DNA from 3 places in the Mesorhizobium sp. M0991 genome. Region 1 is predicted to be linked to each of the others. Evidence: predicted binding sites of a transcription regulator. Region 1 holds the regulator's gene; each other region holds the start of a gene.
The links. Region 1 encodes LexA, which represses DNA repair genes until DNA is damaged. Its sites were predicted from a motif close to TGTTCNNNNTGTGTTCNG; they were not measured.
Positions count from the first base shown of each region.

Region 1 (7,033 bases):
AGATCCTTGTTGGGAAAGCGCACGTCGCCCTGGACGCGGTCATGCACCACCGTCTCGCCGCCTGTCGGCGCCTTGATGCGGATCGCCCCCTTGGCGCCGGCCGGCGCCTCCGACGGGTCGCGGTCGCGCCAGCGTCCATCATAGCGGGGAGGCAGCCCCTTGGCCCGTGCGCTCTCGCGCATTGCTTCCAGCTCGGCAGGCGTCGCATAACAATAATAGGCCTTGCCTATGCGAACGAGCTCCTCGGCCACCTCGCGATGGCGCGGCGCACGCTCGAACTGCGACACCGGCTCGCCGTCCCATGTCAGGCCAAGCCAGGAAAGCCCGTCGAGAATGGCCGCGGTTGCCGCATCGGTGGAGCGCTCGCGGTCGGTGTCCTCGATGCGCAGCAGCATCGTGCCGCCTGTGTGCTTGGCATACAGCCAGTTGAACAGCGCCGTGCGCGCGCCGCCAATGTGCAGATAGCCGGTGGGCGAGGGGGCAAAACGGGTGACGACCTTATCGGGCATGGTACTCTCAGGCGGGCGAAGGAAGTGGGTTTGCGGACTTTCGCGCATTGCGCGTTCATGTAGCATAGGAGGTCGAGGGCGCAAGGGGCAGACCCGATGGCTGTGCGAGGCCGTGGTGCGGGCGAGGGCGAGGACGCTGGTAGCGGCGTCAGCGAACGCTTGCTGTTTGCCGCTCCCCTGCCTGTCCTGCCGACACCGGCATTGCTGCCCGCTCCGCGCTTCGATGCTCCGTCGCTGCCGGCCAGCGACCCTGCAACGGTTCCCGTGCCCGCGGTCGAGTCCATCGTGCGCCTACGCCGGCGTTTCCGCCTTCCGTCACCGTCCCGTATCCGCAACAGCGTAACCTCGGCGGCCGGCCTGGAACTCGACCGCGGCGTCGCCTTCCTGCTGGTGCCGGTGTTCCTCGCATGCGGGGTGGTCGTGTATTTCGCGATGGCGGCCGAGCTGGCCTTCCCACAGCCGATAGCTATCGTCGCCTTGGCAGCCCTTTGTGCGGTCGTCTCGCGGTCATGGCCCAGGACGCGCCTGTGCTTCATGGTGGCGTTGCTCTGCGCGCTTGGCGTGCTTGCCGCCAAGTTCGAGACCTGGCGTGTCGGGACGCATATGCTCGGTTCCGAAATCTCGACGCGGCTGACCGGTCGCGTCGTATCGTACGAGCCCATGGCGAGCGGCCGCATCAGGCTGACGATCGATGTGATCTCAACCGCCAGGCCGACACTGCGCTACATGCCGGAACGGGTCCGCGTTTCGGCGATGAAGATACCGGCTGAGCTGACCGCCGGTTCCGAGATCGCCGGCTATGTGCGGCTGCTGCCGCCGACCGGGCCGGTGCGGCCCGACAGCTATGATTTCTCCTTCGACAGCTATTTCGCCGGTATCGGCGGCAGCGGCTTTTTTCTCGGCAATCCGAAAGTCGTGTCGTCGGGCAGCATGCCGCTTGCCGCGCGGCTTTCTTCCGCGATCGAAGACGCGCGCGAATCCATCGCCGACCATATCCGCAGCCGCATCGGCGGCGCCGAGGGCGAGATTGCTGCTGCGCTAATCGTCGGCGTGCGCGCCGGCATTCCCGAGGAGATCAACGAAGCGATGCGGCGCACAGGCATCTACCACATCATCTCCATCTCGGGGCTGCATATGGCGTTGGTCGCCGGCACCATCATGGCGCTGCTACGCGGCGCCTTTGCGCTGTTTCCCGATTTCTCATCGCGACGGCCGGTCAAGAAATATGCCGCGGCCGCCGCGCTTTTTTCGATTGCGGCCTACCTCGTCTTTTCCGGCATTGTGGTAGCGGCCGAACGCAGCTTCATCATGCTGGCGGTGATGCTTATCGCCGTGCTGTTCGACCGGACCGCGCTCACCATGCGCAACCTGGCGATCGCCATCGCCGTCATTCTGGTGTCGCCGCACGAGGTGGTCGGTCCGAGCTTCCAGATGTCCTTCGCCGCGACGGCGGCCCTTGTCGGCGCCTATGCAGGCTGGTCTGATTACCGCGCCGGCAGGGCCACCACGCCGCCGCCCCGGCGGTCGCCGCTACGCTTTGCCACTCGAAAGGTCCTGCTGGGCATGGGCGGCCTGGCGATGACCTCGATCATTGCAGGGAGCGCCACGGCGCTTTTCGCCATATGGCATTTCCAGCGCGTGGCGCCGCTCAGCCTGTTCGCCAATCTGGCCATCATGCCTATCGTCTCACTGGTCGTCATGCCCTTCGCCGTCCTCAGTGCGCTGGCGATGCCGTTCGGCGCGGATGGGCCTTTCCTCTACGTGATGGGCAAGGGGCTGACGGCGATGATCGCCCTGTCCGGGTGGATCTCCGAGCGCTCGCCGATCGATGAGGTCGGGCTGATTTCGCTGAGATCTGTCCTTTTGGTGACGATCGCCCTCGTCATTGCCAGCATGGCGACGACCTGGTTGCGGCTCGCGGCACTTCCTTTCGCGCTCGCCGGCTTGCTAACGACAACGCAGACGCGCGTACCCGATGTATTGATCTCGGAGGACGCACGGCTGGTCGCGCTGCCGATCGGCAGCGGTGAACTCGCGGTCAACCGGGCACGCCCGAATGAGTTCACCATCGACAACTGGAAACGCGCGCTCACATCAGAGGCTATCGTCGCGCCGGAAACACCTGGAAAGAACGATCCGCAATTCGACATTGCCGATCCGGCCGACCTACCGCCGGGCATGCCGTTCATTTGCACGGACGGCCTCTGCCTTGCCAGGCATCCATCCGGCGCGATCATCGCGCAAGCCAAGGACCGCGATACTGCACGGCCAGCCTGCGCCTTTGCCAGCTTGATCGTCATCGACGACGCCACCGCCCATAATCCCTGCTACTACGACCGGCTGGTCCTCGTCGTCACCAAACGGCAACTGGCGCGCGCGGGAAGTGCGGCCGTCTATTTCGATCCACAAGCGGCAACACGCGCCGAAATCCGCTTTGCCGTCGAAAAATCATACCGGCCCTGGCACGTGCAACGGAAATTTTCACGCGCGGCGCGGGGCCTGCCGCCATACCGCAGGGCCGACAAACCCAAAGCCGGCGCCAAGGGCGGAGCTCAGTAGCGGCGGATCAGTCCGACGAGCTTGCCTTGCACCTTGACCCTGTCTGGTCCGAAGATGCGCGTCTCGTAGGCCGGATTGGCGGCTTCCAGGGCGATCGAGGCGCCCTTGCGACGGAACCGCTTCAGCGTCGCTTCCTCCTCGTCGACCAGTGCCACCACTATCTCACCGGGGCTCGCCGTATCGGCATTGCGGATGATCACCGTGTCGCCGTCGAAAATGCCAGCCTCGATCATCGAATCGCCTTTGACCTCGAGCGCATAATGCTCGCCGCCCATGATCATATCCGGCGGCACCGAAATCGAATGCGTCTGGTGCTGGATGGCGTCGATCGGCACACCGGCGGCGATGCGGCCCATCACCGGGATCGAAACGGCGGCGACGACATCGTCGTCATTGCCGGCTGCAGGGACGCGCGACGATGTCGGCTTGCCCTGCCGAGGGGCACCTTGCCCAAGACTGCCCTGGATGACACTCGGCGAGAACTTGCGTGCCGCATTGAGGCCGGGGGCGATCGAGTCAGGCAGGCGCAGCACCTCCAGCGCACGGGCCCGGTTGGGCAAACGGCGAATGAAGCCGCGCTCCTCCAGCGCCGTTATCAGCCGATGGATTCCCGATTTGGAAGCCAGGTCGAGCGCTTCCTTCATCTCGTCGAAGGAGGGCGGAATACCGCTTTCCTTCAACCTTTCGTGAATGAACATAAGCAGTTCGTGTTGTTTGCGTGTCAGCATAGCGACCCCCAACAGAATCAGAAAAACAAACCCAGAACAAACCCTATCTGTTCCAGTTGTGTTCCGCAACTGTTTAAAGTTTAATGAATGCGTTAAGGCTCGGGAAACAAACCACGCCCCTACCGGAATGCCGCATTTTCACCCGCCGCGAGCCTCATCGCCTTGATTCTGCTGTCGTTTGCGCCCTTCTGGCTTCCTAGAAGGCGCCACTGGCATCGGCCGTCGGTCGGCAAAAGGGCACGGAATTGAACCCGTATCGACTGTGCGGTTTGGTCAATGCACCGTGAACGAAACGAACTCAAAACGCCAACCTCGGGTTAACTCCTGGTTTCCACCGCCTGGTCAGGCTGCTTCTCGCTGGTGGAGCCTTGCTGCGCGCTACCCGGTAATGGAAGAACAGTCGATGCGTGTCCGGCGTTGCGTTGAATTTTTGGGGGAGCAGGCAAATCATGACAGGAATTCCCGATCTCGCGGCCATAAAGGCGATGGATGCCGCAGATCCGCTGCGCGCGATGCGCGACCGTTTTGTGTTGCCGCAAGGAGTGATCTATCTCGACGGCAATTCGCTAGGAGCTGCTTCACGTGCCGCTTTCGATGAACTGTACAAGGCCGCGACCGAGGAATGGTCGCATGATCTCATCCGCGCATGGAACACGGCCGGCTGGTTCAACATGCCGCTTGAACTTGGCGACCAGCTCGGGCGCCTGATCGGTGCCGCGACCGGCCAGACGGTGGTCTGCGACACGACGTCGGTCAACATCTACAAGCTGCTGCACGCCGCCATGGCCATGCGTCCGCAGCGGCGGGTCATCGTCGCCGAGGGCGATAGTTTTCCGACAGACCTTTACATGGCTGAAGGTGTGGTTTCGACGCGAAAAGATACGCTGCTGCGCCTCTCGGGGGTCGACGCGCCGACCATCGAAGAGCTGATCGACGAACGCACTGCCGTGGTGCTGGTCAACCACGTCAACTACAAGTCGGGCGAACTGCGCGACATGCCGGGGCTGACGCGCAGGGCCCAGGAGGCCGGGGCGATGATCGTCTGGGATCTCTGCCACACCGCCGGCGCGATGCCAGTCGAGCTCGACAAGGCAAACGCCGATTTTGCCGTTGGCTGCACCTACAAATATCTGAATGGCGGACCGGGCGCGCCTGCCTTCATCTATGCGGCTGAGCGGCATCTTGCCGACATCCAGCAGCCGCTCACCGGCTGGTGGGGCCATGCACGGCCCTTCGCCTTCGAGCCAGGCTATGCGGCCGGCACCGGCATCCGCCGGTTTCTGTGCGGCACGCAGCCGGTCCTGTCGATGCGCACGCTGAAGGGCGCGCTCGACATCTGGAACGATGTCGACATGACGGCGGTGCGCAAGAAGAGCATCGCGTTGGCCGATCTGTTCATCGAGCTTGTTGATGCAAGGTGCGGCGCTTACGGGCTAACGCTCGAAAGCACGCGCGACGGGGAAAAACGCGGCAGCCAGATTTCATTCATGCACGAGCATGGCTACCAGATCATGCGCGCGCTGATTGAACGTGGCGTGATCGGCGATTTCCGCGCGCCATCGACCATGCGCTTCGGCTTCACCCCGCTCTATGTCGGCTATGCCGATGTCTGGCAGGCAGTCGAAGTGCTTGAGGACATTCTGCGCACCGGTGCGTGGAAGGATGCGCGCTTCGCCATCAAGGCGGCTGTCACTTGAGATTGATGCGAGAGCTGGAATCGTGAGGCTGGCGACGACGCGCCGAGCGATGCTTACGGCTACGTTGCAAGGCCATATTGCCAGGGGAGGGCGCAGGGTGTTCGAACGTCACATTGCCGATTGGGACAACGCCTATACCAACGGCGCCAACATAGCCGGCAGCGATCGCTGGCCGGCGGCCTGGATCGAGCCCGCGCGGGTTTTCCGCAACGTGCTTTCGACCGAGGGCAGGGCGCGGCTCGACATGGCCTATGGCGATAACCCACGCAACCGGCTCGATCTTTTCCTGCCGGCCATCAAGCCCAAGGGACTCGTGGTGTTCGTTCATGGCGGCTATTGGATGGCATTCGACAAGAGTTTCTGGTCGCATCTTGCCACTGGCCCTGTTGATCGCGGCTATGCGGTGGCGATGCCGTCCTACACTCTCTGTCCGCAGATACGCATTGGCGGCATCGTCAAAGAAGTCGGCGCGGCGATCGGCAAGGCGGCGGCGATGGTCGCAGGGCCGCTGATGCTGACCGGACACTCGGCCGGCGGCCATCTTGTTAGCCGGATGGTTACGGCGACGACGCCGCTGGCGCCCGAAGTGGTCCGGCGCGTTCGTCATGTGCTGTCGATCTCGGGGGTGCACGATTTGCGCGCGATCATGCGCACCGGCATGAACGAGACGCTGGCGATCGATGAGGCCGAGGCGCAGGCCGAAAGTCCGGTGCTGCTGCGCCCGATGGACAAGGCCCGCCTGACCTGCTGGGCCGGCGGCGGCGAGCGCGCCGAATTCCTGCGCCAGAGCGCGTTGCTGGCCAACATCTGGATCGGCCTGGGTGCCGCGACCAGCTCGGTGGTCGAGCCTGACCGGCATCATTTCAACATCATCGACGGTTTGGCCGATCCAGACCATCCGCTGACCCGGACTTTGATCTCGGAGTGAGGCAGGTTCAGCGTAGCATCAGCACGTCGCAGGGGGAGCCTGCCGCCGCGGCAGGCGCAAACGGCGCGCGGACGATCAGCCCGTTGGCATCGGCCAGCATTTTCAGCATCGAGGAGTCCTGGATGCCGAACGGCGTCGCCACGAGCGTGTCGCCGTTGTCTGTGACAACGGCCCGCACATAGTCCTGCCTGAGATCATTGGCCGGCATGGCACCACCGAGCCGTGCCCGACCTATATCCTGCTGAAAGGCGCGGCCGCCGAGCCGCGCCAGCAGCGGCTTCAGGAAGAGCTGGGTGCAGACCAGACTCGCCACCGGATTGCCGGGCAGGCCGATGCAGCGAATGTCGCCCAGCCGCCCGAACATCAGCGGCTTGCCCGGCCGCATGGCGATCTTCCAGAAATCGAGCGTCATGCCTTGCCCGGTCAGCACGTCATGGACGAAGTCGTGGTCACCGACCGAGGCACCGCCCAGCGTGACGATGACATTCGCGCCAGCCTTCACGGCCTTTTCAACCAGCGCAGCGATCGCCTCCCTGCGGTCCGGCGCGATGCCAAGGTCGAGCGCGCGCGCACCGACCGACTGTGCGGCAGCGGCGACACCATAGGCGTTGG
Region 1 covers NZ_JAMYNE010000007.1:67,251-74,283, reverse strand. The annotation lists gene gltX (glutamate--tRNA ligase) at 1-509, opposite strand, end outside; gene NKH70_RS13000 (ComEC/Rec2 family competence protein) at 606-3,068, shown strand; gene lexA (transcriptional repressor LexA) at 3,062-3,796, opposite strand; gene kynU (kynureninase) at 4,246-5,493, shown strand; gene NKH70_RS12985 (hormone-sensitive lipase) at 5,591-6,421, shown strand; gene NKH70_RS12980 (molybdopterin molybdotransferase MoeA) at 6,429-7,033, opposite strand, start outside.

Region 2 (7,033 bases), on a different contig from region 1:
AAGACGGTCGTGGGAGCGTCCTTCGCCTTGTCGGGCTGCTTCGGCGGCGAGCTTCTCTGCGGCGCCTCCGTGAAGGGAAGGGTGGCGACGGCGCGCTCCGGCAAATGGCTCTCGACGGCGACCGGCTTCAAGACCGCGCCTTCGCCGAGCCGGGCGCGAATGCGGTCGGCAAAAAGCGCGATATCGGCACCGTCGTCGCTCGTCTCGCCGGCAAGGTCTGCCTGCTGCATGTCGAAGGCGGCGGCGGTCAGCACCGAAAGGCGCACGAGGTCGAAGCCATAGCCGGCGTCGATATCCTGTTCGAGCGCGGCAAGCCTTTCGTGGAACAATTTCTGGATCAGCCGCGGCTCGCGCAGAGGCCGCGAGGTGCCGACGGCGATGCGGCTGACGCCGCCATCGACGCGGAAAAGCAGCAGCGCCAGCCGCCTCGCGCCCTCGCCGCGACGCTCGAGGTCGCTCTTCAAGGTGGTTGCCAGCATGCCTGTCAGCCGCTCGATGTCCTCGGTCAGCATGATCGGCTCGGCAAGGTGACGCTCGACCGAAAGCGGTGCCACCGGCAGGCGCGGCGACACGGCCTCCTCGAGGCGGCCAAGCGCCTGGTCGAGGCGCAAGAGCAGCGATGCGCCGAAGCGGCGGGCCAGCGGCGCGCGCGGTGCCGCCATGACGGCGCCCGCCGTGCGCAGGCCGACGCTTTCGAGGCTGGCGCGGACCTCCGGGCCGATGCGCAGCGCCGCCAACGGCAAGGGCGCGAGAAGCGCTTCCTCCTCACCATCGGGAACGATGCGGTCGCCGGCAAACCGCGCCGCCGCCCAGGCAGCACCAGGCGTGGCGGCAAGCCCGGCGCGGACATCGAAGCCCTGATGGAAAAAACGCGACAGGATATCGTCCAGCATCGAGCGTTCGCCGCCGAAAAGATGGGTGCAGCCGGTGACGTCGAGATAGAGGCCGTCGGTCCCGTCGAGCGCCACCAGCGGGGTATAGCGGTCGCACCAGTCGGCGAGGCCTTCGAGAAGGCGCCGGTCGGCCTCCGGATCGGCCTCCACGATGTCGATCGAGGGATGCATGGCGCGCGCATCGGCTATGCCCATGCCGCGCTTCAGATTAAGTGTCTCAGCCCGTTCGTCGAGGGCGGCGATGCGCTGGGTGTTCCCTTGGCGATGGCTGATCACCAGCGGCAGGTGATCCGACGGCCGGGAACGCCAGGACCGCCCCAGACGCTGCCGCAGGATCCTCTCGGCGGCGAGATGCGGAAACCACAGGGATAGGATTCTTTGGCCGTTCTGGGGCCCATTCCTGAGACCTTCCTTGCTCGCCCCGTCTTTCTTCGAATATGCGTTCGTCGGGGTTCCACTCCAGTGTGAATTTTCCGGGCAAGGCCGTGCGGCTCTTGCCGATGGCGACGGTGAAGGCGGGCCGGCCGATCGAGCCGGCGAGCGGCCCGGCAAGCGTCTTACGCGTTGCCGCCGGTGCCGCCGACAGGATGAGGCGGACGGGCGCTGCCGTCGGCTCGGGCTCGCCGGCCTGGCGCAGCAGGAACAGCGGCCGGCCGGCACTCTGCGCCCGGGCGTGCAGCCGCCGCGTCGCGGTGAGGTCAAGCCGCTGCGGGCTGCCGCGGATTTCGAGGATGACGGCGGCCAGCGCCGTCATCCTGGCAGCCTCCTCGGCGACCCACAGCGCATCGAGCAGCCTTGGCGCCTCGGAAAACAGCAATTGCTCCGGCTCGATGCCGAAGAAGGCATGAAGCCCCCTGGCATAGGGAAAGCCGGCCTCGCGGAAAACCTCGGATGTGCCGATCCACAGCACCGGCAGTCGCGGCCCCTGGCTGAGGATCAGGCTGACGAGCGACAAGACAAAACCGGCGACGGCCCCGGCATCGCGGGTCGCGGCGCCATGAAACTCGCTCAGCGCCGCTTTCGGCAGGCCGCCGCTCAGCGCAGCATCGAGGCGCTCGGCGCCGGTGCGCAAAAACGCATCGGGCGGCGCCACGGCAAGACCGCGCCGGACAATCGTCAGATTCCGAGCGGGTGTCGGATGCCGAGAGGGTGTCAGACTCTGACGAGGGACATCCGCGTCAAACGACGAACCGGCCGGCGCCTCCAGGCGCTCGGGCAAGGTCCCTTCGATTTTCGCGATCTGGCGGCGCAGGGCAAAAACAGTCTCCCGCGCCACGGCGCTTGTCGCCATGACGGTCAGCTTCCACTCACAATTGTTCCTGTTATGTTCCCTATAGATTCCAGAGGCCGCCCGAAGAGTCAAGCGGAGTCATGGGGAATTTATTCCTGTAGTGGGGGCATGACACGGGCACTCCAGCCCGGCCATTTGCCGAGTCCGGCCCGAAAGCCTATATGCCGGGATCAAAGGACAAAGCATGGCTCGCATCTACCAAACACGCATCTGGCACGACCAGCTTTCGCCAACGATGGAGGAAATCGAGCTCCTGGCGCTGGAGGCCTATGCCCATCTGCCGGAGGAGTTTCGCAAGCTGACCGGCGAGATCGTCATTCAGATCGCCGAATTCCCGACCGACGAGATCATGGACGACCTTTCTCTGGAAACGCCCTTCGACCTGCTCGGCCTGTTCGAGGGGCGCGGCATCGCCGAGCGCTGGAATCCGCAGACCGGCGAAGGCCCGAACCGCATCACGCTCTACCGCCGCGCCATCCTCGACTACTGGGCCGAGAACGAGGAAACGCTGGGCGACATCGTCACCCACGTGCTGATCCACGAGATCGGCCACCATTTCGGCCTGTCGGACGACGATATGGAGAAGATCGAAGAGGCAGCGGAGTAGGATGTGCTGATATTCAGGTGATGCCGGCCTGCGAACGGCGGCTTCCTGCGCTTACCTACAGCGCCGCGCGCCCTATTGGGCGCGCAAAGGACGCTGTAGAACTTTGATTTTGCGCATGACCTTTCCGAAATCGATCTCGATTTCGGAATCATGCGCGGGCTCACGTACCCAAAAGTACGCTCCGCTCCGGTTCTCGGAAACCACCCAGTCTGGTCGCTTCGCGCCCGTCTTCGACTCCGGCGCGGCCTGACCTGAATCTAAGTCTACCAGTCGCTGAGCTTGGTGTCGGGGCCGTATTCCTGGCCCTCGACGTCCTTCACCACCGCCTGGCCGCAGCGCATGGTCTTGGCCTCCTTGTCATAGGCATAGGTCGGCGAACCGAACAGATGCCAGCCCGTGTTGAGCGCCGCCGTCACCTTGTGGCAGAAGCTGGCGTCGTCCGGGCCGGACAAAAAGCGGTAGAGTTTCATTTTCAATCCTGTCGTCAGTTACGATAATCATGCGCGAACAGCGGCGGCCTTCGCCAGCAGTTTTTCGGCCTGCGCCAGATGCAGCCGCTCGACCATCTTGCCGTTCAGCGCAACTACCGCCTTGCCGGTATTTTCGGCGAGCGCGAAGGCTTCCTTGACTGTGCGCGCCTCGGCCAATGCTTCAGGCGTCGGCGCAAAGGCGCGGTTCGCGGCTTCGATCTGCGCCGGATGGATCAGCGACTTGCCGTCAAAACCCATCGCGGCCGCTTCCGTGCACTGGCGCGCAAAGCCGTCCATATCGCGAAAATCATTGAAGACGCCATCGAGCAGGTCGAGGCCGCCGGCACGCGCCGCGAGCACCATTTGCATCAGCCACGGCACAAGATAGCGCCGGTCGGGCGTGGCGAGAATGCCCGTGTCCTTGACCAGGTCGTTCGTTCCGGCAACGAAACAAACCAGTCGAGAGGCCGGGTCGCGGCCGAGCTCGGCGATCGGCCCGATGTTGAGCAGCGCCTTGGGCGTCTCGATCATCGCCCACAGCTTGACTTCGTCGGGGATAAAATTGTCGTCGAGCACGTCGCCTGCCTCGAGAATGTCGCGCGGCGTGTCGACCTTGGGCAGCAGGATGGCGCCGGGCGTGCATCTTGCCGCGGCCAGCAGATCGTCGGCGCCCCATTCGCTCGACAGCGCGTTGATGCGCACGACCATCTCGCAGCGCCGGTCGGAACGGCCGGCGAAAATCCCCGCCAGCTTTTCGCGCGCGGAAGGCTTGTCGGCCGGGGCGACGGCGTCCTCAAGATCGATGACGACGGCATCGCAGGCCAGCGACGGGATTTTGGCCAGTGCCTTGTCGTTCGAAGCCGGGACGTAAAGCACCGAGCGGCGCGGGCGGGAGGGTTCGGCAGTCATCTCCGATCTATGCCGCCTGCAACCGGCCGAGGCAAGCCGTGCATAAAAACTGCACGCAATTTCGGAAAATCTCCTCGTCTCCGCCCCGCTTGCCACCCGACAGAATGCGACAGGGGCGGCATGCAAGAGCAAACGAACTCCCGTTGGTCCCTGCCGTACCGGCTTCGCCGCGAAAGCTGGTGGCTCGTCGATCCGCCCCAGACTTCGGCAAACCTCCTCCCTTTCGTCCGCAAATCCCTGCCCACCGGCCGCATCAAAGCCGCCGAGAAAGCCCGATCATGACAGTATTCCTCTCGGCGGCGCCGAGCTATTGCAGCCGCTTCGGCGTTGCCGTCCTGCTCGTCGCGTTGGCTGATTTCTTCTTCTATGGCCAACCGGCCGGCATCACACTTTTCCTGTTCGGCGTTGCGATTGCCGCGGCGAGCATGGCTCTCCATCCTCTCGGCATCTTCAACGATGGCAGGTTCTGGTTCAAGCCGGTTGCGCTGATTATGGCGCTGCTGCCGCTTGTGGAAAATGTCAGCGCACTGTCCGTCTCGATCGCGCTGGCGGCGACGGCCATCTTCGCGCTTTCACTGGCCGGACGGTTGCGGTCCGGCCTTGCCCGCATTGCCGGCCAACTTTCGCTGTTCCTGCTAGCAACGCCATTTCGGCTGGTCCTGGATTTCTTCCGCTGCCGCAAGGCGGCGCGGCGGCTTGGCCGGCGGCGCGTGCGCCTTGCGGCGATCGCCGTCTGGGTCATGCCGCTGAGCCTCGGCGCGGTGTTCCTCGCCTTGTTCGGCGCCGCCAATCCGGTCATCGAATATTGGTTCTCGCTGATCGACCTGATGGCACTGCTCGACCTCATCCAGCTGCCACGTCTCGCCTTCTGGCTGTTCGTGCTTGCCGGCGTCTGGGCCCTTCTGCGGCCGCGCCTGCCGCGCTTTCTCCGCCGCCGCAGCGTGTCCCCAGCAAGCGCACCGGCGACGCCGGCCACCAGGACCACCATCGAGGACATCATCTTCGGCAAGGCCGCTATTCTCCGCGCGCTTGTCGTCTTCAACATCCTGTTCGCGGTGCAGAGCGCACTCGACGCCACCTATCTGTGGGGCGGTATCGCGCTTCCCGACGGGCTGACCTATGCCGCCTACGCGCATCGCGGCGCCTATCCGCTGATCGTCACGGCGCTATTGGCGGCCGGCTTCGTGCTGGCGGCGCTGAGGCCGGGAAGTGCGACCTCCGGCGATCCGCTCATCCGCCGGCTGGTTTATGTCTGGGTGGCGCAGAACGTGGTCCTGGTCATCTCGTCGATCCTGCGGCTCGATCTCTATGTCGGCATCTATGCGCTGACCTATTGGCGTGTCGCCGCCTTCGTCTGGATGGGGCTGGTGGCGGCGGGCCTTGTCCTGATCATAGCCCGCATTGCGCGCGAAAAGTCCAACGAATGGCTGCTTTCCGCCAATCTTCTGACGCTATCGGCGACGCTTTATGCCTGCTCGTTCATCAACTTTGCCGCGCTGATCGCCAACTACAATGTCGAGCATTCCCTCGAAATGACCGGCCAAGGCACCCAGCTCGACGTCTGGTACCTGCGCTCGCTCGGGCCCGGCGCCTTGCCGGCGCTCGATCGCTTCGTCCAGCACCAGAGCAGGACGGTTTCCGCGGAGGATGCCTCCACCCGCGAACTCGCCGGCTGGTACGCGCAGGACGAAGCACGCTTCCGCGCCGGCCAGGAAAACTGGCGCGGCTGGAGCTTTCGTGACTGGCGGCTCAACCGCGCCCTCGACAGGCGTGGCCCGTTCGTGGTTCCTCCGATGTCCGAACCCTTCATGCCGGGCCGCTGATTTGATGCCGCACCACATACTGGTCGCCGACGACGATCCGCACATTCGCGAAATCATCTGCTTCGCGCTCGAAAAGGCCGGCATGAAAACGCTGACGGTGCCGAACGGCGCGGCTGCCTTGCAGGCGATCGAACGCCGTGCTCCCGATCTTGTCGTGCTCGACATCGGCATGCCGGAAATGGACGGGCTGGAAGTGTGCCGGCGGCTGCGCCACACATCCGACGTGCCGGTGCTGTTCCTGTCCGCGCGGGATGAAGAGATCGACCGCATCCTCGGGCTGGAAATGGGCGGCGACGATTATGTCACCAAGCCGTTCAGCCCGCGCGAGCTGGTCGCCCGCGTCAACGTCATTCTGCGCCGCGCCCGGCCCACGCCGAAACCAGCCGACGACCGGCAATTCTCGCATGGCAGACTGTTGCTGGTTCCGGCAAGCCATACAGCCAGCTTCGACGGCAAGCCACTGGTTCTGACCTCGATCGAATTCGCGATCCTGCAAGGATTTCTGGCAAGGCCGGCGCATGTGCTTGGCCGCGACATGGTGATGGCCAATGCCTATGCGGCCAACATCCATGTCGCAGACCGCACCGTCGACAGCCATATCCGCAACATCCGCGCCAAACTGGCGGCGGTCGGCTGCCTTGATGCAATCGAGACCGTGCACGGCGTCGGCTTCCGGCTGGGTAAATGCGGCGCGTGACCGCGCAGAAATGGCGGCCACGGCTTGCCACGGTCGTCATTGCCATCCTGATCATGGTGATGGCACTGCCGCTGGCCGGCCTGTTCTTCTTCCGGCTCTACGAGAACCAGCTGATCCGCCAGACCGAGGCCGAGCTGATCGCACAAGGTGCCGCCCTTGCCGCGATCTACGCGCAAGAGGTCCGTGAGGCCGGCCTTGCCCCGGAAAAGCTCGGCACACCCATGCCTCCGCCCGATACCGGCGATCGGGCTTCTCGCTACCTGCCGATCGAACCGCGCCTCGATCTTGCGTCCGACAGGATCCTGCCGACCCGGCCCGCAGCCACCGCGGCCAGCGTCGATCC
Region 2 covers NZ_JAMYNE010000001.1:587,164-594,196, forward strand. The annotation lists gene NKH70_RS02905 (DUF6504 family protein) at 1-1,169, opposite strand, end outside; gene NKH70_RS02910 (ImuA family protein) at 1,111-2,184, opposite strand; gene NKH70_RS02915 (metallopeptidase family protein) at 2,369-2,791, shown strand; gene NKH70_RS02920 (DUF1737 domain-containing protein) at 3,055-3,261, opposite strand; gene NKH70_RS02925 (HpcH/HpaI aldolase/citrate lyase family protein) at 3,289-4,170, opposite strand; gene NKH70_RS02930 (DUF4153 domain-containing protein) at 4,449-5,993, shown strand; gene NKH70_RS02935 (response regulator) at 5,998-6,690, shown strand; gene NKH70_RS02940 (ATP-binding protein) at 6,678-7,033, shown strand, end outside.
Region 2: NKH70_RS02910 (ImuA family protein) is a predicted target of LexA. The motif match lies at 2,208-2,225, and genes of this name have one in related genera.

Region 3 (7,033 bases), on a different contig from region 1:
CGGCGTACCTGCCCAACGGGCATTGCCGATGCCGCCGGTGAAAAAGGGAAATCCGTGGTTGCCCGAGCATTCCACTGTGAAAACGACCTCCTGCCGCGGTCGCGCCTTGATGTCGGCGAGCGTTAACTCCAAGGGCTTCTTGACCAGGCCTCCGATCTCCATCGACCATGTCTTCTCGTCGATCGTTGGTCGGTTGAAATGCGAGATGCTGAAGAACTTGTCGTTTGGCGTTATCCAGCTGTCCAAATCCTCCCAGACAAGCTGCTTCTGGATACCCACCGGATCGGGATTTTTGGTCGGCTGATCCAGCCACGGAATAACTTCCTCGCTCGGCCGTGTTGGAAAAGCGTAAGCCCGACGCGAGGTATAGAGAGCAGCAATTGCGGCAAGAGCCGCGCTTCCTTGAACAAGAAGTTCTCTGCGCTGAAAATCAGGCATGTTGTTTACCTCCCAGTTGATCCGGAACAGGCTGCAACGTGCCTTAGGCCGTAGCCTGATCACGGATAGGCGACACAATGTGAGGTCTGCCCATCCGGAAGTATCCGCATAGGTCAGACAATCACCGACGCAAGTCAGGCATGTGAAGCGTTGGACGAAACTCTGGCTCGCGTTTCGCATGCCAAGAGTGCGCCTTTGAGAAGGAAGTGTCCACAACTTGGACGGGACATGATGATGATTGCAGCATTCCATGCCGATTTCCGGTCCTGCCAAATCGTTGCTGCTCGGATCGCTGCCGAACGCCCGCTTCTGGGTCATTTCGGGACCTTCGCGGGTGCTGGTCGAAAAGGTGTTTCCTGTCGGCCAGTGGGTTGGCCGGGCGGCCGGCATCGCCCTGATCGCCTGGGGCAGCGCAACGCTTTTGGTCTGACGACCAGGGCCGCCTCGAATGTCGCGTTTGCAGGAAACGATCCCTCCTGACGCAAAGTGTATCGCACTGCCCCGGCCAGGCCGGCTCACAACTCCTTTTCGGCCAGTTCGCGAAAGGCGTCGGGAACCGACCGCCGTAGTCCGAGCGCGACCGAGGCGTAGCCGACCGCCTCCCAGCCGAAGCGGTCGCGGATCTTGTCGACGGCGCGATCTGCGGTCCAGCGCGCCGCGCCATTCCTGGTGCCGGGGCCGCGGCGGTCGTCGTCGAGCCCGAGCGGCAATTCCAGATGCAGGCCCGGCTGCATTTCCAGGTGGTGGAGGGCTGAGGGGCCGGAAACATATCCGAGCTCCGCTCTGGGTTTTCCCCTCGGCCGTCCCGGACGACACTGAGCACCATGGCGTCAAAGGTCCCGAGGAACTTTGAACCCTCGCGTCCGTTTACCGGCTATCGCGTCTGGAAGTTCCGCCATGAATGTCAGCGATGAAAGGACTGTATCGCTTTGGGCGGCAACCGAAGTCGCGCCTGAGGCGGTTCCGCTCGAGCGGAGTGAACAGGTCGATGTCGTGGTCGTCGGATCTGGCATTGCCGGACTGTCGGTCGCCTACGAACTGGCCATCGCCGGGCAAAAGGTGGCGGTGCTCGATCGCGGCCGGATCGGAAGCGGCATGACGGCCCGCACCACCGCGCATCTGTCATCGATCTGCGACGACTACTTTTCGGAACTGATCAAATTGCGCGGCGAGGAACTGGCGCGAATTTACTACCGAAGCCAGTCGGCCGCTATCGACCGTATCCAATCGATCCAGGAGGTGGAGGGCATCACATGTGATTTCCGCCGCCTCGACGGCTTCCTGTTTCCGGCGTCAGGCAGAAAGGAATCCGTCATCGAGCGGGAACTGGACGCCGCCCGGAAAATCGGTGTCGACGTCGAGAAAACCGCAGGCGTGCCGTTTGCAGGCTTTTCGGATGCGCCCGTCCTTCGCTACGCCAATCAGGCGACATTTCACCCGCTCAAATATCTCCGCGGGCTCGCTGCTGGCATTCGCGCGCGCGGCGGCGCGCTTTATGCGGAGACCATCGTCGACAAGGTCGAGGAGACCGACGGCGGCGTCCGCGTAAGCACGGTCTCGGGCTTTACCGTGTCTGCCAGATCGGCCGTTGTCGCCACCAATTCGCCGATCAACGATCGGGTCGCGCTCCACACCAAGCAAGCGCCATATCGGACCTACGCGATGTCGTTCGAGATCGCGCGCAACGTTTTGCCGGATGCACTCTATTGGGACACGCTGGATCCCTATCACTACGTTCGCCTGCAGCCTGGTGAAGGCAAAACCGACTTTCTGATCGTCGGTGGTGAGGACCACAAGACAGGGCAGGCCGACGATGCCGACGACCGCTTCGCGGCCTTGGCGGACTGGATCAAAGGGTTGGTGCCCGATATCGGCACCGAGGCCAATCGATGGTCCGGGCAGGTAATGGAGACCGTCGACTATGCCGGCTTCATCGGCCGCAATCCCGGCGACCGGCGTGTCTTCGTGGCTACCGGCGATTCCGGTCAGGGCATCACCCATGGAGTTGTTGCCGGCCAACTGATTTCCGACCTGATCCTGAAGGGGGAAAGCCCTTGGCGGGAACTTTACGAACCCTCCCGCAAGACGGCACGCGCGATTGGCGACTATCTGGCGGAGAATGCGACAACGATCAGGAGTTTTGCCGAGTATGTCGCTCCTGGCGAAATCGATTCCGCCGATAAGCTGCGGCCGGGAGAGGGCGCCATCGTCCGCGAGGGACTTACCAAAGTGGCGGCTTTCCGCGATGAGGACGGCACGCTCCACAAGCGCTCGGCCTCATGCACCCATGCCGGCTGCCATGTCCATTGGAACTCGTTGGAACGCTGCTGGGACTGTCCCTGCCACGGCTCGCATTTTGCCGTCGACGGCACGGCCTTGAACGGGCCGGCCGTATCGCCCCTGGCTCCTGTCGGATAGTCTTCTTTCGCCCCGGCCGCACAACTCACAGCTCCTTCTCGGCCAGCTCCCGAAACGCGTCGGGAACCGACCGCCGTAGTCCGAGCGCGACCGAGGCGTAGCCGACTGCCTCCCAGCCGAAGCGGTCCCGGATCTTGTCGACGGCGCGATCTGCGGTCCAGCGCGCCGCGCCCTTCCTGGTGCCGGGGCGGCGGCGGTCGTCGTCGAGCCCGAGCGGCAGTTCCAGTTGCAGGCCGGCATGCTGCTCCAGATGCGATACGGCGATCGCCAGCAGCGAGATGGTCTTTTCATGCGGATGATCGATAAGCACCTTGCGCACCAGCGCCTCGGCGATCTCGGCCAGCATGGCGGTTGCCGATATCGGCTGGTCGAGCGTGATCGAGCGCGTCACCGATCGCAAATCGGCAAAGCGGACGCGAACCGTGACGGTGCGGCCGGGCCGGGATTTCGCCCGCAACCTCGTGGCGACCCTGTCGGCCAGATGCAGCAAAGCGGGTACGAAGACGTCCTCGTCGGCCGGTTTTCGGCCAAGCGCCGATTGCGCGCCGGCCGATCGCGCGCGGCGCTGCGTCTCGAGCTTGCGCGGATCGCGGTTCCACGCCAGCGCGTTGAGTTTTTCTCCGGCCGCCGGCCCGAGCAGGCGCTCCAGCGCGCCACTGTTGGTCTTGGCCAGCTCGCCGATGGTGTTGACGCCGATGCCGGCCAGCCGCTCCCTGGTGACCGGGCCGACGCCCCACATCAGCTCGACCGGCAGGTGGTGCAGGAACTCCAGCTCGTGGCGCGGATCGACCACCACCAGCCCGTCGGGCTTTGCGACCTGTGAGGCGATCTTGGCCAGATGCTTGGTGCGGGCTACGCCGACCGAGATCGGCAAGCCGAGCTCGGCCCGCACGCGGCGGCGGATCTTGCTGGCGATCTCGGCCGGCGAGCCGAACAGATGGGTGCAGCCGGCGACGTCGGCAAAGGCCTCGTCAATGGAAATCCGCTCGACCACCGGCGTGAAATCGCCGAGCACCTTGATGGCCGCATCGCCCAGCCGCTGATAGTCCTTGAAATGGCCGCCGACGAAAATGAGTTGCGGGCAGAGTTCCCGCGCTCGCCGTCCCGGCATGCCGCCGCGCACGCCGAACGCCTTGGCTTCATAGGATGCGGCAAGCACTACCCCGCCGCCGACGGCAATCGGCTTGCCGCGCAAGGCCGGGTCGAGCAATTGTTCGACCGAGGCATAGAAGGCATCCAGATCCGCGTGGAGGATGTTGGCTTCCATCCGGCCCGTTCGCCCGCGGCGGTTCGAACGCCGCATTGTCTCGAGTTGTGATGAGAACATAAAGAGAACATCGCCGGCGGATTGTCAAGCAGCGCGGAGGCTGCCGCAGATGACGAGAGGGCGGCAATGTTCAGCCGCGCAGCCGATCGCGGGCCTGCATCAGCGCGAATCCCAACAGGTTCTCGCCGCGCCACAGCAGCGGGTTCACCGCCCTCTCGTCATCCGCCGCAAGGCCGATGCCCCACACCCGGTCGACGGGGCTCGCCTCGACCAGCACCCGGTCATGCGTCGACAGCAGATATTCGCGCAGCGCCGCGTTCTGGCGGAACTTCTGAAAAGCTCCCTTCGGTGACGATGCGATATTTGTCGGCATCCCATTTGGTGCCATCGAAGCCGCTCACCTGGCGGCCAAGTTGCTTTGCCTGCTTGGGGCTCGCCGCCTCGAGGATTTGTGTTGCCGTCTGAGCATCACCGAACAGGCGTGCCTTCTCGGCCATCATCCAGTGTTCGGCAGTCGGATAGCTCAGACCATCGACGGTAAAGGGCGCATGCCACCACTGGCTGAAGCACGACGTGGTTATGCGGCCGTCCTTGGACGGCTGATGGCCCCAGAAGAACAGGAACTTCTGCCGGGGCTTTGCGCGAAAGGTTTTTTCAAGCCAGGTTCGGTCGTAAATCATCGAGCGGATGGAGCAGGGCGAAAGGTCGGCTTGTCAATGCTCCATCCAGAGTGGGGTAGCGAAGATGAGCGGTCGGCGCTGAATTCGATGAAATGCTGATCTACAGCGCCATCTTGTAGCCGAGATGACTGGCGGTGAAACCGAGGCGCTCGTAAAAAGCGTGCGCCTCCCGTCGACCTTTGTCCGTGGTGAGCTGGACGAAGCTGCAATTGCGCGAACGGCACGTTTCAATCGCCCATTCGATCATCAGCTTGCCGACCCCGCGGGACCGCCTTTGCCGGGCGATGCGAACGCCTTCGATCTGGCCGCGCCAGGTGCCTTTCCTCGAAATGCCTGGAAGGAAGCTGAGCTGCAGCGTTCCGACCACTTGCCCGGCGTCGACGGCGACGGCCAGCAACTGGTTGGGATCGGCATCGATTGCGCTGAAAGCATCGAGATAGCATGGCGCAAGCGGCGTGGACGGGTCTTCCCGGTCTGCGCCGAGCACATCGTCGGCAAGCATTGCAACGATCGCCGGCAGGTCAGGCGCCTGGGCACGACGGAATTCGATCTCGCTCATCGCGCGGAGACATACGGCGCAGTGTTGGCGATCGCAATATCCGTTTTGACTTGCAAGGGAGGCGCGCGTCTTCAGGCGGCCTCGAGCGCCCAGAGACAATGGCCGTAGCGGCGGAAGAAGCGGGCGAAGAGGCGTTGTTGCCTGGCGCGGGCGAGGTCGGCGGCGCGCCTTTCCTGCCGCCAGCGCGGCATGTTGCGGAACATCGACAGGAAGCGGGCGGCGTCATCGAGTGCTTCCTCGGCTGACTGTGCCGGGCGGATCGCCGCCAGGAACAGAGCGCGGCTCGGCTTCATCTGATCAATCGCCGCCTTGCGCTGGCGATGACCCTGGCGTGCCTTGCGGATGCCGTGCTGGCGGATGGCCGCGAAAGCGGCAAGCATAGCCGGGCTGTCGCCGCTATAGCCGCAGGCATGGGCGAACTGGGCTGGGTCCATCGTCATTCCCTTGCTGCCGGCCGGCTGCGGTTCTGTTGCTCGCGCCGATTCCAGTCCGCACCAGGTATAAGCATAACTCAAATAATCGAACAAGCGAAACTTTCATGTTGGTGTAAGCGGAACCGACTCGACTCCGCTTGGAAAACCGATAATGATGCGAACAAAGCAGGAACAACGATGGGGATGGCCATGGCATTGGCAGGCAAGGAAGCGACGATCGCCGATGTTGTCTCGATTGCCGTCGAGTGCATCGACTGCGGACGCAACAGGTGGTGGAAGCCGGCCGAGCTCAAGCGGCATGGGGTGATGCCGGAGACACCGCTGGCCGCACTTTCGGGGCGCCTGATCTGCAAGGCCTGCCGGGCCGACGGCCTGCCGGGCGCCGCGGTCTCGATCCAGGCCGCCTTCATCGACGACCGGCAACGGACCCGCGCCGAGGCGCGCCTGCTCAACGGTCGAGAGCTGGAGCAGTCGAGGCGGGCTTGAGGGGAGGGCGCCGGTCCCTCCTCAGGGCGGGCTATCGCATATGGGGTCCCCCTCATCCGGCCGCGGAGCCTGGCCTCGGGCTTGCCGGAGGCAAGACCCGCGGGCGGCCACCTTCTCCCCGCTGGGAGAAGAGCCTGGCATCAACGCTGGCGACCTCCTCTCCCCTCGGGGAGAGGTCGGATTGCCCGAATTGCCCTTCGCAATTCGGTTGGCATTCCGGGTGAGGGGGGCGCTTGCCTACTTGCGATTGCCCTGCTTCTCTCGGGAGAAGGCAACAAGCGCCTCCTCAATACCCCAGCAATTCCTTGAGCGGGATGACGCGGAAGACGTTCTTGATGGCGTAGCGGTTGAAGGTCAGCGTCTTCGGCGGGTTGTACTGTTCGACGATCAACTCGGCAGCGGTGCGCTTGACCAGCTTCTTGATGAAGGCCTTGCCGTTTTGCTCGTTCTCCTCGGGCAGCGTCTCGATCACCACATGGTCGCCGGGCAGCGCTTCGCGGCCGCCGCAATAGATCATCTCGCCGGGCTCGTAGCGCGGCACCATCGAATCGCTCAGCACGTGCAGCGCAAACACATTGCGCAGATGCCGGATCCCCGGCGGCCGCTGGACATAGCCGGCCGGCTGGCCATTGAAGGTGAAGTCGCCATCGTCGCCGCCGACGGCGGTGCCGAGAAGCTGGATGTCCATCGGCCCGGCGGGCAGGGGGCCGGGATCGGTGACGATCTCGGCATCGGCGACCGGTCCGGCATC
Region 3 covers NZ_JAMYNE010000005.1:299,205-306,237, forward strand. The annotation lists gene NKH70_RS10790 (sulfite oxidase) at 1-438, opposite strand, end outside; gene NKH70_RS10795 (hypothetical protein) at 689-868, shown strand; gene NKH70_RS10800 (hypothetical protein) at 954-1,172, opposite strand; gene NKH70_RS10805 (FAD-dependent oxidoreductase) at 1,336-2,856, shown strand; gene dinB (DNA polymerase IV) at 2,882-4,123, opposite strand; gene ybiA (riboflavin biosynthesis intermediates N-glycosidase) at 4,254-4,496, opposite strand; gene ybiA (riboflavin biosynthesis intermediates N-glycosidase) at 4,405-4,803, opposite strand; gene NKH70_RS10825 (GNAT family N-acetyltransferase) at 4,904-5,362, opposite strand; gene NKH70_RS10830 (hypothetical protein) at 5,434-5,796, opposite strand; gene NKH70_RS10835 (hypothetical protein) at 5,986-6,282, shown strand; gene NKH70_RS10840 (XRE family transcriptional regulator) at 6,569-7,033, opposite strand, start outside.
Region 3: dinB (DNA polymerase IV) is a predicted target of LexA. The motif match lies at 4,176-4,193, and genes of this name have one in related genera.